3 regions of the Limnospira indica PCC 8005 genome follow, and region 2 is predicted to be linked to each of the others. Evidence: riboswitches for the same ligand, from Rfam matches in the RefSeq annotation. Region 2 holds a riboswitch; each other region holds the start of a gene.

Region 1 (4,603 bases), 3.1 Mb from region 2:
TAGAAGCGGTCAAAAAACTATTTTCGGAAAATCCAGGTCAAATCGCAGGTATCATCCTAGAAGCCGTTGTAGGCAACTCTGGCTTTATTCCTCCTGATGCGGGTTTCCTGGAAGGTTTGCGGATGCTGACCGAGGAAAATGGCGCTTTACTGGTATTTGATGAGGTGATGACTGGCTTCCGCATTGCTTACGGTGGCGCTCAAGAAAAATTTGGTGTTACCCCAGATTTAACTACTTTGGGTAAAATTATCGGTGGTGGCTTACCTGTGGGAGCCTATGGCGGTCGTCAGGATATTATGGCTATGGTCGCGCCAGCAGGTCCCATGTACCAAGCGGGAACCCTATCAGGAAATCCCCTAGCCATGACGGCGGGAATTAAGACTTTGGAACTATTGCAAAAGCCGGGGACTTATGAATATCTCGACCAAATTACCAAAAAGCTGAGTAATGGCTTATTGGAAATTGCTAAAGAAACAGGTCATGCAGCCTGTGGTGGCCAAATTAGCGCGATGTTTGGGTTCTTTTTTACGGAGGGACCTGTTCATAATTATGATCATGCTAAAAAGTCGGATTTGGCGAAGTTTGGTCGCTTCCATCGAGGTATGTTAGAACGGGGTATTTATTTGGCTCCTTCACAATTTGAGGCTGGTTTTACTTCTTTTGTGCATACTGAGGAAGATATTGATCAAACTCTGGCGGCGGCGCGGGAAGTTTTATCTGGTCTGTAGATAATTCTGACAGTCAAGAACTGGGTTTTTTATGGAATTGATGGTTAAGTCTGTCTGGAATTCCCATAGAAAACCTGGTTTTTGCTGGGGTTTATCGGGCTAATCTTAACCTATTAATTTGGATGAGTAATTACTGTAAAAAAATCTTGATTTTGGGAGGAACGGCGGAAGCGACAGCCCTATATGATAGGGTTCAAACTATGGCGAATATAGAGGCGATCGCTTCTTTTGCGGGTCGCACTCAACAGCCAGTTACCCCGAAAGACCCGGCGGCTTTTCGGATTGGCGGTTTTGGCGGTGTTCAGGGTTTAATCGACTATTTAAAACAACAAAAAATTGATATTTTAATTGATGTTACCCACCCCTTTGCTGCCCAAATTTCTGACCATGCGGCTATAGCAGCTAATGAATGTGGAATTAAACGGTTAATGGTTGTCCGTCCGGCTTGGGAAAAAGTCCCCGGCGATAACTGGGTTGAGGTGGATAGTCACTCACAGGCTACTATGGTTTTATCAGGGTTAGCTGAACGGGTATTTTTAACTATTGGTCGTCAGGAACTTTCCGCCTATGCTGAACTAAAAGATATCTGGTTTTTAATGCGGATGATTGACCCACCTCAGCCGAATTTACCTATACCTAGGGGGGAATTATTGTTACAAAGGGGGCCTTTTTCGGTGATAGATGAACTGTCAATTTTACGGGAATATCAACTGGGTGCAATTGTTAGTAAAAATAGCGGCGGTGATGCTACCTACGCCAAAATTGTGGCGGCGCGAGAGTTGAAATTACCTGTGGTTATGGTGCAACGTCCTCCCATTCCTATGGGGGAAACAGTGGCTGATATTGAGTCGGCGATCGCTTGGTTACACCAACAATAAACCGCCTTTTTAGTTATGGTTTCAGCACTGACCATTGAGTGACAGTAGCTAAGGGTTTCCAGCCTAAAAAATTGCCAATGGCTGCAGTTCTTTCAATGCCAATTCGGGTAAGTTCCCCCCCTAATTGATTATGCCATTGTAACAGAATTAACTCACTCTCAACTGTGACTGTATTAGCCACTAGACGACCTCCCGATCGCAATTTTTTCCAACAGGTTTCTAATAGACCTGGGGTGGTAATACCACCACCAATAAAAATGGCATCAGGGGAAGGTAAATTAATTAATGATTCGGGTGCTTTTCCGGCTATTATTTGCAGGTCTGGAGTCCCTAAAGCTGTGGCATTATCAGCAATATATTCTAAGCGTCTGGGATGCTGTTCTATGGCGATACTTTGACAACGGCGATCACTTCTCATCCACTCAATACCAATGGACCCACAACCTGCACCGACATCCCATAAAAGTTGTCCCGGTAGGGGAGATAATCGACTGAGAGTAATCGCTCGGACCTCCTGTTTAGTTAACTGTCCGTCGTGGTGGTAGGCGCTGTCAGGAAGTCCCGGGAAACTAGGGGAAAAGTTAACGGGATTAGAACTAATACACTCTACGGCGATCGCATTTAAATCAGCCACTTCGTCAACATCCCAAGAGGAAGCGATACCCGAAATTTGTCTCTCTTTTTTGCCTCCCAAATGTTCCAACACCACGATTAAACTATCACCAAATCCTTGATGTGTTAGGAGTTCAGCCACGGCGGCGGGAGTGCGACGATTAGCACTTAAAATTAACAGATGCGCACCCCCATAAATTACCCGATTTAATAAAGCCAGGGGACGACCACATAAACTCAGGGTTTCTACATCGGTTACAGACCAACCCAAACGACTACAAATTAGGCTAAATGTAGAGGGAGAAGGAATTATAGTAATTTCCTCAAGGGGTAGGCGACGGGTAAGGGTAACGCCAATACCATACCACATCGGATCGCCACTAGCTAAAACACAGACGGGTTGACCACGGCGGCGGATAATTTCTGCGATCGACTCATCCAGAGGAGAAGTCCAGAGGAGTTTTTCTCGTTTATCCTCCGGGGGTAACATTGCTAAATGACGTTGACCACCGACAACTACTGAAGCCATAGATAAAAGCGATCGCGCCGTGGCGCTTAACCCTTCTAACCCATCTTCCCCAATTCCTACAATTGATAACCATTTGTGGGAAAAATCCCTGCTGACCATGATTTATAGTTAAAATACCAGTATTCATGATATAGTATTTGGGCTTGTAGTTGGGAAAGTTCGGTGAGATTCCGACACTGTGCCGCAACTGTAATACAATTTTCTGAGTCAGAATGCCAACTACAAGTTATTGATGAGTTGTCAAAATCAGCTAATTTTGCGGCTCATTCTCTGCGTCGCATGGAGAAACAAATCACCATGAATTGGTTAGTTAAAGCAAATGTTTGTCCGGGTCTATTTTATGGAACCCACGCCCAGGATGGTTTTTTAATCCGCATTCGGACTCCGGGCGGATTAATTAATAGTAAACAGGGTAAATTATTGGGTTATTTATTAACGGAGTGGGGAGGGACGCTACAAGTAACTAATCGCGCTAATTTACAAATTCGGGGAGTGCAAAAACCACCAACTAGCGCCGTTTTTGAGATGCTGCAAAAATTAAATTTAGCTGCTCAAAATCCCCACATAGACCACCTACGCAATATTATGGGTAGTCCGACGGCGGGAATTGATAGCCAGGAGTTAATTGATACTAGTCCCCTGATTAAAGCCCTGGATAATCTGATTCAAAATCACCCGTTAATTGGCGAACTTAGTCCTAAGTTTAGCATCGGAGTTGATGGGGGGGGGACTGTGGGAATTGGTATCCGTTCTCCGGTGGCTTGGGAACATCGATATAATGAGATTCAGCTTAATGCGATCTCGGTAGATGATGGGAATAATAGCATTAATTTTCAGTTGGCGATCGCCGGAGATAAAAAGCTATATAATACCCAACTTGTCATCACGCCAGAACAATGTTTATCTGTAGTCGCTACCCTTATTAATGTCTATGGGGAGTATGTCCGAAACAACCCCTTAGATACCGGGAAAAAGCCTCGGATGAAACAGCTAATTGACCATCTAGGATTAGATACATATATCCAGCAAGTCAACAGCCAACTAACCCAGCCCTTGCCGATATTGTCCGCTGAACCTACCCCCAGCCAACCCTATCATCATTTAGGAATTTATCCCCAAAAAAACGCCGAATTGTGTTATATTGGGATATCATTACACCTAGGACAAATTAATGCACAACAATGGTTAGGATTAGTCGAACTTTCAGAAACCTTTGGTAATGCCGAGTTAAGATTAACCCCTTGGCAAACAATTATAATGCCAGATATTCCCCATCAACAAATCAGCCAATTATTGCCGAAACTATCTTTATTAGGCTTCGCGGAAATTGAGTCAAATCAAGTGGCGATCGCTGCTTGTGGTGGTAAGCCTGGCTGTGCCGCATCACTTACCCACACTCAAACTCACGCTTCCCAATTAGCAGAATATCTCCACCAGCGATTAAATTTAGATACTCCTATTAATATTCATGTAACTGGTTGCCCTAAATTTTGCGCTCAACCCAGTCCCGCAGAAATCACCCTTTTAGGGCATACAATTAATCAAAATGGGAAAACTATCGAAGGCTACCAAGTGTATCTTGGGGATGGTGAACAATCCTTAAAACAAAAAATTTTTGAGGGAGTATTTACCGAAATACCCGAATTTTTAGCCAATTTTTTGACCCAAAATCGCCCACTTAATTAATCACTAATTACCTGCAAATTTGCTGATGATAGACTACCTGCGTGACGGCAACCAAATATATCAGAAATCCTTTGGAATAATTCGGGATGAAACCAACTTTCAAGGTTTATCAGATGATTTATCTCATGTAGCAGTTAGGTTAATTCATGCCTGCGGAATGACGGATATTG
Region 2 (4,603 bases):
TTGTTGGTTGTATCCGTCAAATAATGGGGATAAACTTTCATCAAAAACCCTCCGCCAATAACCAGTAATACAGCAATTACCAGAGTACAAATAAAGCGGATAAATTTAGTCATTAAGCTAGTCTGGAATGAGAAACTTATGGAGTTTTGTGGGCGGGGTAATAAATTATGGTTTTTCATGTCTTTGGGAGAGCGATCGCCAAATTACCAACCAACCATTTCGGAGTCGATTTATAACTTGAATTTTCCCCTTTTTAGGCGCTTTTTCAGCTTTACCCAGCGCCTCCTGTTTGACAAAAGGATGGACAGAAGCGGGAATTTTTCCAGAGCGATCCAGATAATATTTTAGCATCGTATTTATGCCATCATAAGTTGTTAATAATTGAAGGGGCGATGATATTTTCGCCCCCAAATTAGCGAGCAAGAGAATTTTCAGAAGCCATATAAATTATGGTTTCCGAGGGAATATGATTGGCGACTTGAATCCGAGCAGCCATCATCCGCAGGCTGGAATTCTTCCCAGTGTTTGCAGATTTGCTCGTAGCACTTATGCGGAGTAATTGGCAAATTTTTTAGGTAGAAGAATGTCACCTGATTCAATGACTCCAACAGAAACACTAATTCTGTGGTGGGGTTGTAGGTATCGACAGCTTCCAAAATGTGAGCATTCATAAAATGATGACGCAGAATCACTGTGTCAGGCGCAGCCAGCCACGCATTCAGAAAAGCGGCGAGACGCGATCTAGGTACATAGTGAACCTTAAAAACCTCCCCCGCCATTCCTACTGTTGGCGTATTGGTGCTACAAATCACTGCACCCCGTTCACCATTGAGATACCCCACCCAGGCGTTATAGCCTAGAGACAATAGATTTGTAGCAATAAAATCTTGCTGCCAATTCATCGGCGGATTGGGCGGTTCCTTGGTCGGGCTATCTGTTCCATTCATAAGAAATCCCAGGTGGTTTGCACAGACTCCCCCGTTAGGAAACGGGGGATTTAGACATCAGTTATTTTTCAGTCAAATTAGCTTCCTGGCGCAGAATTTTCGCCGCCTCCACCATATTTTTTAGGGAAGGAATCACCTCTTCCCAACCCCTTGTTTTCAAGCCACAATCGGGATTAACCCAAATCTGTTGTACAGGTAAATTGGCGACCCCGGTTTTTAACTGTTGCACCATCTGTTCTGTGCTGGGAACTGCTGGGCTGTGAACATCGTAAACGCCGTTCCCCACTTGATGTTTGTAGCCCGCATCAGTAATTTCAAACAGGGTTTCGTTATTGCTGCGGCTATTTTCAATGGACAACACATCCGCATCCAACCGCTCAATATGCCCAATAATATCCCCAAATTCCGAGTAACACATATGGGTATGGATTTGGGTTTCCGGTTTGGCTATAGCCGCAGACAGACGGAAAGCATCCACCGCCCAGGATAGATACTCATCCCAACGTTCTGGCTTCAGAGGCAGCCCTTCCCGCAAGGCAGGTTCATCAATTTGTACCATCTTCGCCCCCGCGGCTTCTAAGTCGGCTACTTCATCCCGCAAGGCTAAGGCAATCTGCATGGCTTGTTTACTGCGCGGAATATCGGTGCGGGTAAATGACCAGTTAATCATGGTGACCGGACCGGTTAGCATCCCTTTGACAATTTTATCGGTCAGGGATTGGGCTACCTTGAACTCTCGAACTGTCATGGGTCCGGTGCGGGCGACATCTCCATAAATAATCGGGGGACGCACGCAACGGCTGCCGTAACTTTGCACCCAACCATGTTCAGTAAAGGCAAAGCCTGATAACTGTTGCCCGAAAAATTCCACCATGTCGGTGCGCTCAAATTCCCCATGCACTAATACATCGAGTCCGGCTTCTTCTTGGAATTGGATGCACTTGGCAATTTCGGCATCGATCGCCGCTTCATATTCGGCTTGGGTAATGTCACCCCGTTTCAGTTTCACCCGCAGTTGCCGCACTTCGGAGGTTTGGGGGAAAGACCCGATGGTGGTGGTGGGGAATGGGGGCAAAACGGGCTGGCGTTCTTGACGTTGTTCATAAGGCAAAGTCCGCTCTAAATCCTGGGAGGTCAGATTTTGCAGGCGTTCTTTTACCCCCTGATTAACTGGGCTAAATTCCTGGAAGGTTTGCCATTGCCGGAGGATGACTTCCAGATACTTGTCAGGTTCTTGGGTTCCATAGGAGCGATCGGCCCAATCAGCCAGCAGTGTGATTTCTACTAACTTCTGTTCAGCAAAGCTCAAAACGGACCGCAAGGGTTCGGGGAGTTTGGTTTCTCGCTGGGCATCGTATGGCACAAATTGCAGGGAAGCAGACGGCTGAATCCGCAGGTTAGGGGTGACACGGGAAATGGCTTCCAGGGTTGACAAAACGGAGTCCGGGCGAATTTTCCATACATTGCGGGCATCGACAATTCCCGCCCCCAACTCTTTATCGTCGGGGAAACCATACTGTTGCAGTAACTCTAGGTTACGCCCACGGGTGAAGTCTAAACTAATGCCAGCGACGGGTAATTCCATCACCCAGGGGTAATTGTCTCCCAAGTCATCAAAGTAGGTGACCAGGTGAATGGGTAAGCCGACTTGGCTGAGAGATTGATAAGTTGATTGATAGAGTTGTTTAAAGTTGGCAGCATCTCCGAAGACTAAAGCAGGTTCATGGATTTGGACTTCAGCGACACCCATTTTTTGGAGTTCCTGGAGAAGCAGGAGATAGCGATCGCCTAGTTGTTTTCCCGCTTGGTCTTGATTCATCTCCAAACGACTCAGCCGCAGCAAAGTCACCGGACCCAAAACAATGGGAACAGCGCGATCGCCTAATAAGGTTTGAGCGCGATGCACGGTTTGCAGGAAATCGCTAAAGTCGGCTGGCTGTAATGTTTCGGGAATTTCTGGGACGAGGTAGTGATAGTTGGTGTCGAACCATTTGGTCATTTCCAGGGCGGCAATGCCATCCTTACCCCGCGCCATGGCAAAATAACGGTCGAGTCCGCTAAAGGATGCAAACCGTTCGGGAATGATGCCTAAGCGGATGCTCCAGTCTAAAACGTGATCGTAGAGGCTCATGTCGCCAATACCAATGCGATCGATGCCTGCTTGTCGTTGAGTTTCCCAGTTTTTGAACTCAACTTCATTCCGAGTCTGGATGAGGGTTTCTGCGTCCGATTTACCCCGCCAAAAGGCTTCTAATGCCTTTTTTAACTCGCGACTTTTACCAATACGAGGATAGCCGATAGTCGCGGTTTCCAGACGGGTTTGAGTGTATGTTTCCAAGGTCATAAATTGTCGCGTCCTAACGCTGAAAATAGTCATAGAAATCTAGTCCATCCCCGCGACAAACCAGCGGAGTGAACAATTCAAAGCAGCAGAATATCTGCCCAATTGAGTTAAGCAATACTCAGACCAGACTGATTCAAATCACCGTTAGCATGAGTGACCATCTGCCAGTCAATGTCTACATAAGGCTAGTTTTCTCAAAATGGCAATTTCAAATCAGGGCGCTACCCATGCAACGCCAGGGGAGTCGTCCTAAAAAATGAAGGCAATATTAATTGTGAAAAAGCTAAACGAACCATCATCCGTACCTCGCAGACGAAAAATAACAGTTTGGTGCATCTCCAGAGGAGACAGTTCGGCGGGCATTCTGACTTAGAGAGTTGTGTCTCTCCTCACAGCTGCGGGACAGCGCCGGATTTACGCCGGACTTTCCCCCTTACGTCTGATGGCTGCTCCCCATCAGAACCGACAATATTTAAGCATGATAACACACAAAGCGGAGATTTGACGAAATCATGGCAAAGTTACTGTAAACTGGGGGAACAACGATAGATGTCAGCAACCCGGTTTCTAGGGCTTAGGGTTTCACCAAGCGGCCAAGCCGCCCAAAGTCCATGGGAGAGCCACGGCACGAGAGCATGATTTAATCACAAATTCGGTTAATATTTTAGGGCAATACGGTATAATAAGCGAGAAGGGTTGAGGATAAACCTATTGCCAGATATGTCAAACCCAAGGAAGCGGCCCAAATCCTTCGAGTCCATGAAAGAACACTCCGCAGATGGGACTCCAATGGCTCAATCGAGACCATCAGAACCCCCGCTGGGCAACGACGATACAACGTTGAGTGATATACTGCCAAATCAGGCAGTGACAAACGCAAAGTCGTTATCTATGCCAGAGTTAGTAGCCGCGCCCAGCAGTCCGACCTCAACCGACAGGTGGCCGCACTGTCCAACCTCTACCCCGAAGCAGAAGTCGTCTCAGAAATCCGAGGCGGGCTCAACTTCAAGGGAAAGAAAATGCTGGCCTTACTGGGACATCATTTGTCAGGAGATGTCGGCATGGTTGTCGTTGCCCACCAAGACCGATTGGCAATATGGGGATTTGACTTGTTTCGATGGCTCTATGAGCAAAACAGGTGCTCACTCATGGTTCTCAACCAGACAAGTCTCAGTCCAGAACCAGAAATGGTTGAGGACATCCTCGCCATCCTCCACTGCTTCAGTTCCCGATTATACGGACGGAGTAAATACAAAACTCAGGTCAAAGAAGATCCGGATTTACCCCAGCCCGGAGCTAAATCAAGTCTGGC
Region 3 (4,603 bases), 2.7 Mb from region 2:
ATACAACCATCCAATAATCACCAATAATAGTAGACAACCACAACATCCTTCCCAGGTATATCGAGGGTTGGATTGATGGCGAGAAACCGACCAAACCCGCAACTCTCCGTTAAACCCCCGCGCGGTTAATCCTAAACAAATTTGTCGATAATTTTCTAGGGTTTGTTGGAGTAGTTGACTGGTGACAATTCCTAAACTGCGGATTGTAGTTTTCCAGTCACCATAACCGATACGAACCTGTTGAGCGATTAATAATTGACTAGCGGTTTCAGTTAACATAAAAATAAACCGATACATTAACATTAATAGTTCTGTGATTAAACTGGGACAGCCAATCTTACGGAAAATTCTAATGATTTCGACGAAGGGGGTAGTGAGTAAAAGAAAATACATACAGGAGCTTAAAACTAGGGAGCGAGTTAGTAGAAAACCAGCTTGTTGCATTCCTTGATTACTGAAATATATCAAGATATTACCTAGGTTAAATTCCCAGATAATATCAGTTTTAATTAATTCAATATTAGCTGAATTAACCACCCCCAATAGTAAGGCGGGAATGCTAGTTAACCAAAAACTGAAGGGGATGGCTTGCAATTTCAGATAAATTCCTAGGGGAATTTTAGCGTAAATCACGACCCAAATTGTCACCCAAATGGTGATCAATATTTGCAGGAGGGGGGGAGCCGCCAAACTGAGACAAAACAGGATGGCGGCAAAGGCTAACTTATGTTCTGAGGGTAAATACCTTAACCGATTGGTATAGGCGATCGCATCAATTTGATGGTACATTTAGGATGAGCGATTTTTGCCTTGTTTACGGCCTTTATATAAGCCAATCACATAGCCGACGATACCCGCACCAATAGCAGCTTGAGAAACAAATAACAGGCTCTCAATTTCGCCACTGGGAACTTCTAAGATAGGTTCAAACCAGGGTTGATAATTCGGTTGAATTTCGCCGATGAGATTTTCGGCTTGTTCATCGGCTCCCTCATAGTCTCCTCGGATAAAAATTAGCGGCGTTACCGATAAAATAACGACGGCTAAAATCATCCACAAATTGCCATTTTTTACAGCTTTATCAGAAGTTGGTGTCATGATTTTACTTAGCTATTAGCTTTCCCAATTTTCAAGGTTTGCAGTTCTTCTGAGGCGTAGGACTCTAACCAATTCCAAACTACCATAGTTAATAGTCCCTCACTAATTGATAGGGGAATTTGAGTGACTGCAAAAATCCCCGCAAATTTGATAAAGGAAGCCATAACCCCCCCAGAAGCAGCCGGAAAAGCTACGGCTAACTGTATGGAGGTAATTAAATAAGTGGCTAAACTTCCCAAGGCTGCTGCGAAGAAAATACCTAACTTTTGTTGGTTAAATTGGCAGAATAGTTGATAAATGCCATAGGCAACCCAAGGGCCGACAATCGCCATAGAAAATACATTAGCTCCCAAGGTAGTTAAACCGCCGTGAGCGAGTAATACGGCTTGGAAAAGTAGGACTAAACTGCCTAAAACTGTCATCACTGACGGTCCGAATAAAACCACTCCTAATCCGGTTCCGGTGGGGTGAGAACAACTCCCTGTAACTGAGGGGATTTTTAGAGCTGACAGGACAAAAGTAAAGGCTCCTGCTAGGGCAATTAATAGCTTTAGTTCGGGGTTGTTTCGGGTAATTTTGGTGAGTTTTTGAAAACCAATAACCCAGAAAGGGATGATTAACACCCACCAAAAAATTGACCAGGTAATAGGTAAAAAACCTTCCATAATGTGCATTGCTTGAGCTGGAGTGGCTGCACCTATTACCAAATAAAATGTTAACCCAATCATGGCGATTAGGTGTATCATTCGATGATTTTTGCTCATCTGTACCTCGCAGATTTGTGAGTGAGAAATAACTATAGGCGGGCATCCTGACTCACAGATGGGGTGGACAAATTAGCCGGAAATCTGATTACAGTTGCGGGACAGCGCCGGATTTACACCGAACTTTCCCCATTACTCCTAGTGGCTGTTCCCCACTAGAACCTATAGTTGGCGCTATTGTATCATGTGTAGGTCAACAGTGAACCAAGCTGGCAAATATTTAATTAAGTTTGCTCTCGCCTGGCCCAATATTGTTGGACGGCTTGGACGTTATACCAATTTAAAAAAATCCGAGAAATTTCTAAGGCTAATTGAGGCTGACCACGATTAATTAACCACTGTAAAAAATGCGCCATGGTCCTTTCATTGAGTTGACCTCTTAGGGATAAAATGCCCCAGAGTATCCGATGCAAAATGGTCATTTGAATCATCATTTTGACTGACCAGGTAGGATGTTTTTGATAGAAAACTACCCCCATTCTGCCTCTTTGTTTTTCTTTTTCAATTAGGGCGGGTATTTGGTCTAAGTTAAAGGGGGGATGCCAATGATATCCGACGGCGGCGGGGCATTTGATTAATTTTAAGCCTAATTTTTTTAGCCTAACTCCTAGTTCCAGGTCTTCCCAACCATAAAGCTGAAATTTAGGGTCAAATAATCCGGCTTCGATTAGCCAATGGCGGGCGATCGCCACATTTCCGGTGGCAAAATAAGCGGCAGAAAAATCGGTGATTTTATAGGGTTCTGTGGTGGGATTTTCAAAATTGCAGGTATTCACAACTCGACCATAGGTAAAGATGCGATCGCTTTTTTGAGAGTTGGCAATTAAGGCGGTAGCGTGAGCGGCAAGAAAGCTATCAGTTACCACCAAATCACTATCGATAAAAACAATCAGATCTCCCCTCGCCTGTTCAACTCCCAAATTTCGCGCCGCCGCTGGTCCCTGGTGGTCTTGCTGGTAGATGCGAAGATGGGGAAATTCGAGGGTGTTAGTTCCCAACCATTCCACAGTCCCATCAGTGGAACCATCATCGACTAACACCACCTCATAGCCAGTCACGGCGGCGCTATAGGTTTGATTTTCCAATGCTCTCAGACACTTCTGTAAAATCGGCAAACGGTTATAGGTAGGGATAACAACGCTAAAAAACATATATTTTCTGGGACAGTTGGCGATGCTCTGCAACTATAACCTAATTGTTACAGCCTTACTTTTCAATGGTGGCGATTGGGGTGATAATGAAATGTTTGTTGATCTAGGAGCTTTGGTAGATTATGGGTCGCGCTGAAAAAGCTGTACTTGCCTACTCTGGTGGTGTAGATACCTCTGTCTGTATTCCTTATCTCAAAAATGAGTTTGGGGTAGCTGAAGTAATTACTGTGGCGGTTGACTTGGGACAAGGTGATGAACTAGGACCAGTGAAACAAAAGGCCCTCGACTCTGGCGCGAGTGAGTCTTTAGTGATTGATGTACAACAGCGATTTGTACAGGAGTTTGCTTTTCCGGCTATTCAAGCTAATGCTTTGTATGAGAACCGCTACCCCCTGGCTACGGCTTTAGCACGTCCTTTGATTGCTCAGGTTTTGGTGGAAGTTGCCGAAAAATACGGAGCAGATGCGATCGCTCACGGTTGCACGGGAAAAGGCAATGATCAGGTCCGCTTTGATGTCTCTATCGGCGCTCTCAACCCTAATATTAAGATTTTAGCTCCGGCTAGGGAATGGGGTATGAGTCGGGAAGAGACGATCGCTTATGGGGAAAAATTTGGCATTTCCTTCCCCGTTAAAAAGTCTTCCCCCTACAGTCTCGATCGCAACTTGCTTGGTATGGCGATCGAAGCTGGACCTCTGGAAGACCCCTGGGTTGAACCCCCAGAGGATGTCTATGGGATGACTAAAGCGATCGCTGATACTCCTGACCAGCCAGAATATTTAGAAATTGGCTTTCAATCTGGCATTCCTGTTAGCCTCAATGGGGAAGCACTCAACGGCGTTGACCTCATCTCTCGCTTAAATGCGATCGCCGGAAACCACGGTATCGGACGCATTGATATGATCGAGAATCGTTTGGTAGGCATTAAATCTCGGGAAGTTTACGAATCCCCTGCCATGGTTGTACTCATTCAGGCTCACCGAGATCTTGAAAGTCTGGTTCTCACTTCCGATGTCACCCGCTATAAACGCGGCATTGAGGAAACCTATAGCCAAATTGTCTACAATGGCCTCTGGTTTAGTCCCCTCAAAGGTGCGATCGATGCCTTTATCAAACAAACTCAAGAACGGGTCAGCGGCACTGTACGGGTCAAACTGTTTAAAGGCAATTGCAACATTGTCGGTCGCCAGTCTGACAAATCCCTCTACAGCCTTGACCTGGCTACTTACGGTTCTGAAGATGTATTTGACCACAAAGCCGCCGAAGGATTTATCTATGTTTGGGGTCTTCCCACTCGCGTTTGGTCCGAAAAAATCAGAGAGTAAGATTTAATTGTCAATTATTGGGGCGGGTTCTACAGTTAAGTCAGCACCCCCGGCTGAAGCACGGGGGCTTCGTGCCCCCCGCTTTCAGGTAGCTGACCAGCTTAAGCCTTAACTGGCTACGTGAGCGAGCAAGAGTTAAAGTTCCTACCCTGGAATGCGTGCTAGTTCCAGGCACTAGAACCAAATCGTTAAACAGTTCTAAGGGGTTAAGACAGTGCGATTTGGAAAGTACCGACTCTGAACATTAGCGTTCGCGCAGCGTGCG

The links. Region 2 has a riboswitch for cobalamin ahead of metE (5-methyltetrahydropteroyltriglutamate--homocysteine S-methyltransferase). Riboswitches for the same ligand answer to the same signal wherever they lie in the genome.
Region 1: another riboswitch for cobalamin. It lies ahead of cobG (precorrin-3B synthase); the one in region 2 lies ahead of metE (5-methyltetrahydropteroyltriglutamate--homocysteine S-methyltransferase).
Region 3: another riboswitch for cobalamin. It lies ahead of XZ46_RS12265 (energy-coupling factor ABC transporter permease); the one in region 2 lies ahead of metE (5-methyltetrahydropteroyltriglutamate--homocysteine S-methyltransferase).

The regions. Positions count from the first base shown of each region.
Region 1 covers NZ_FO818640.1:2,420,300-2,424,902, forward strand. Annotated here, with positions in the region: gene hemL (glutamate-1-semialdehyde 2,1-aminomutase) at 1-728, shown strand, start outside; gene XZ46_RS10640 (cobalt-precorrin-6A reductase) at 851-1,606, shown strand; gene XZ46_RS10645 (bifunctional cobalt-precorrin-7 (C(5))-methyltransferase/cobalt-precorrin-6B (C(15))-methyltransferase) at 1,620-2,846, opposite strand; adenosylcobalamin-variant (AdoCbl-variant) riboswitch at 2,890-2,973, shown strand; gene cobG (precorrin-3B synthase) at 2,985-4,433, shown strand; gene XZ46_RS10655 (precorrin-8X methylmutase) at 4,459-4,603, shown strand, end outside.
Region 2 covers NZ_FO818640.1:5,563,746-5,568,348, reverse strand. Annotated here, with positions in the region: gene XZ46_RS24625 (c-type cytochrome) at 1-113, opposite strand, end outside; gene XZ46_RS24620 (hypothetical protein) at 166-351, opposite strand; gene XZ46_RS24615 (hypothetical protein) at 432-947, opposite strand; gene metE (5-methyltetrahydropteroyltriglutamate--homocysteine S-methyltransferase) at 1,009-3,291, opposite strand; cobalamin riboswitch at 3,629-3,773, opposite strand; partial or broken gene XZ46_RS33445 (IS607 family transposase) at 4,002-4,574, shown strand.
Region 3 covers NZ_FO818640.1:2,823,591-2,828,193, reverse strand. Annotated here, with positions in the region: gene XZ46_RS12280 (energy-coupling factor ABC transporter ATP-binding protein) at 1-2, opposite strand, end outside; gene cbiQ (cobalt ECF transporter T component CbiQ) at 1-789, opposite strand, end outside; gene XZ46_RS12270 (energy-coupling factor ABC transporter substrate-binding protein) at 790-1,098, opposite strand; gene XZ46_RS12265 (energy-coupling factor ABC transporter permease) at 1,107-1,862, opposite strand; cobalamin riboswitch at 1,883-2,043, opposite strand; gene XZ46_RS12260 (glycosyltransferase family 2 protein) at 2,087-3,013, opposite strand; gene XZ46_RS12255 (argininosuccinate synthase) at 3,136-4,338, shown strand.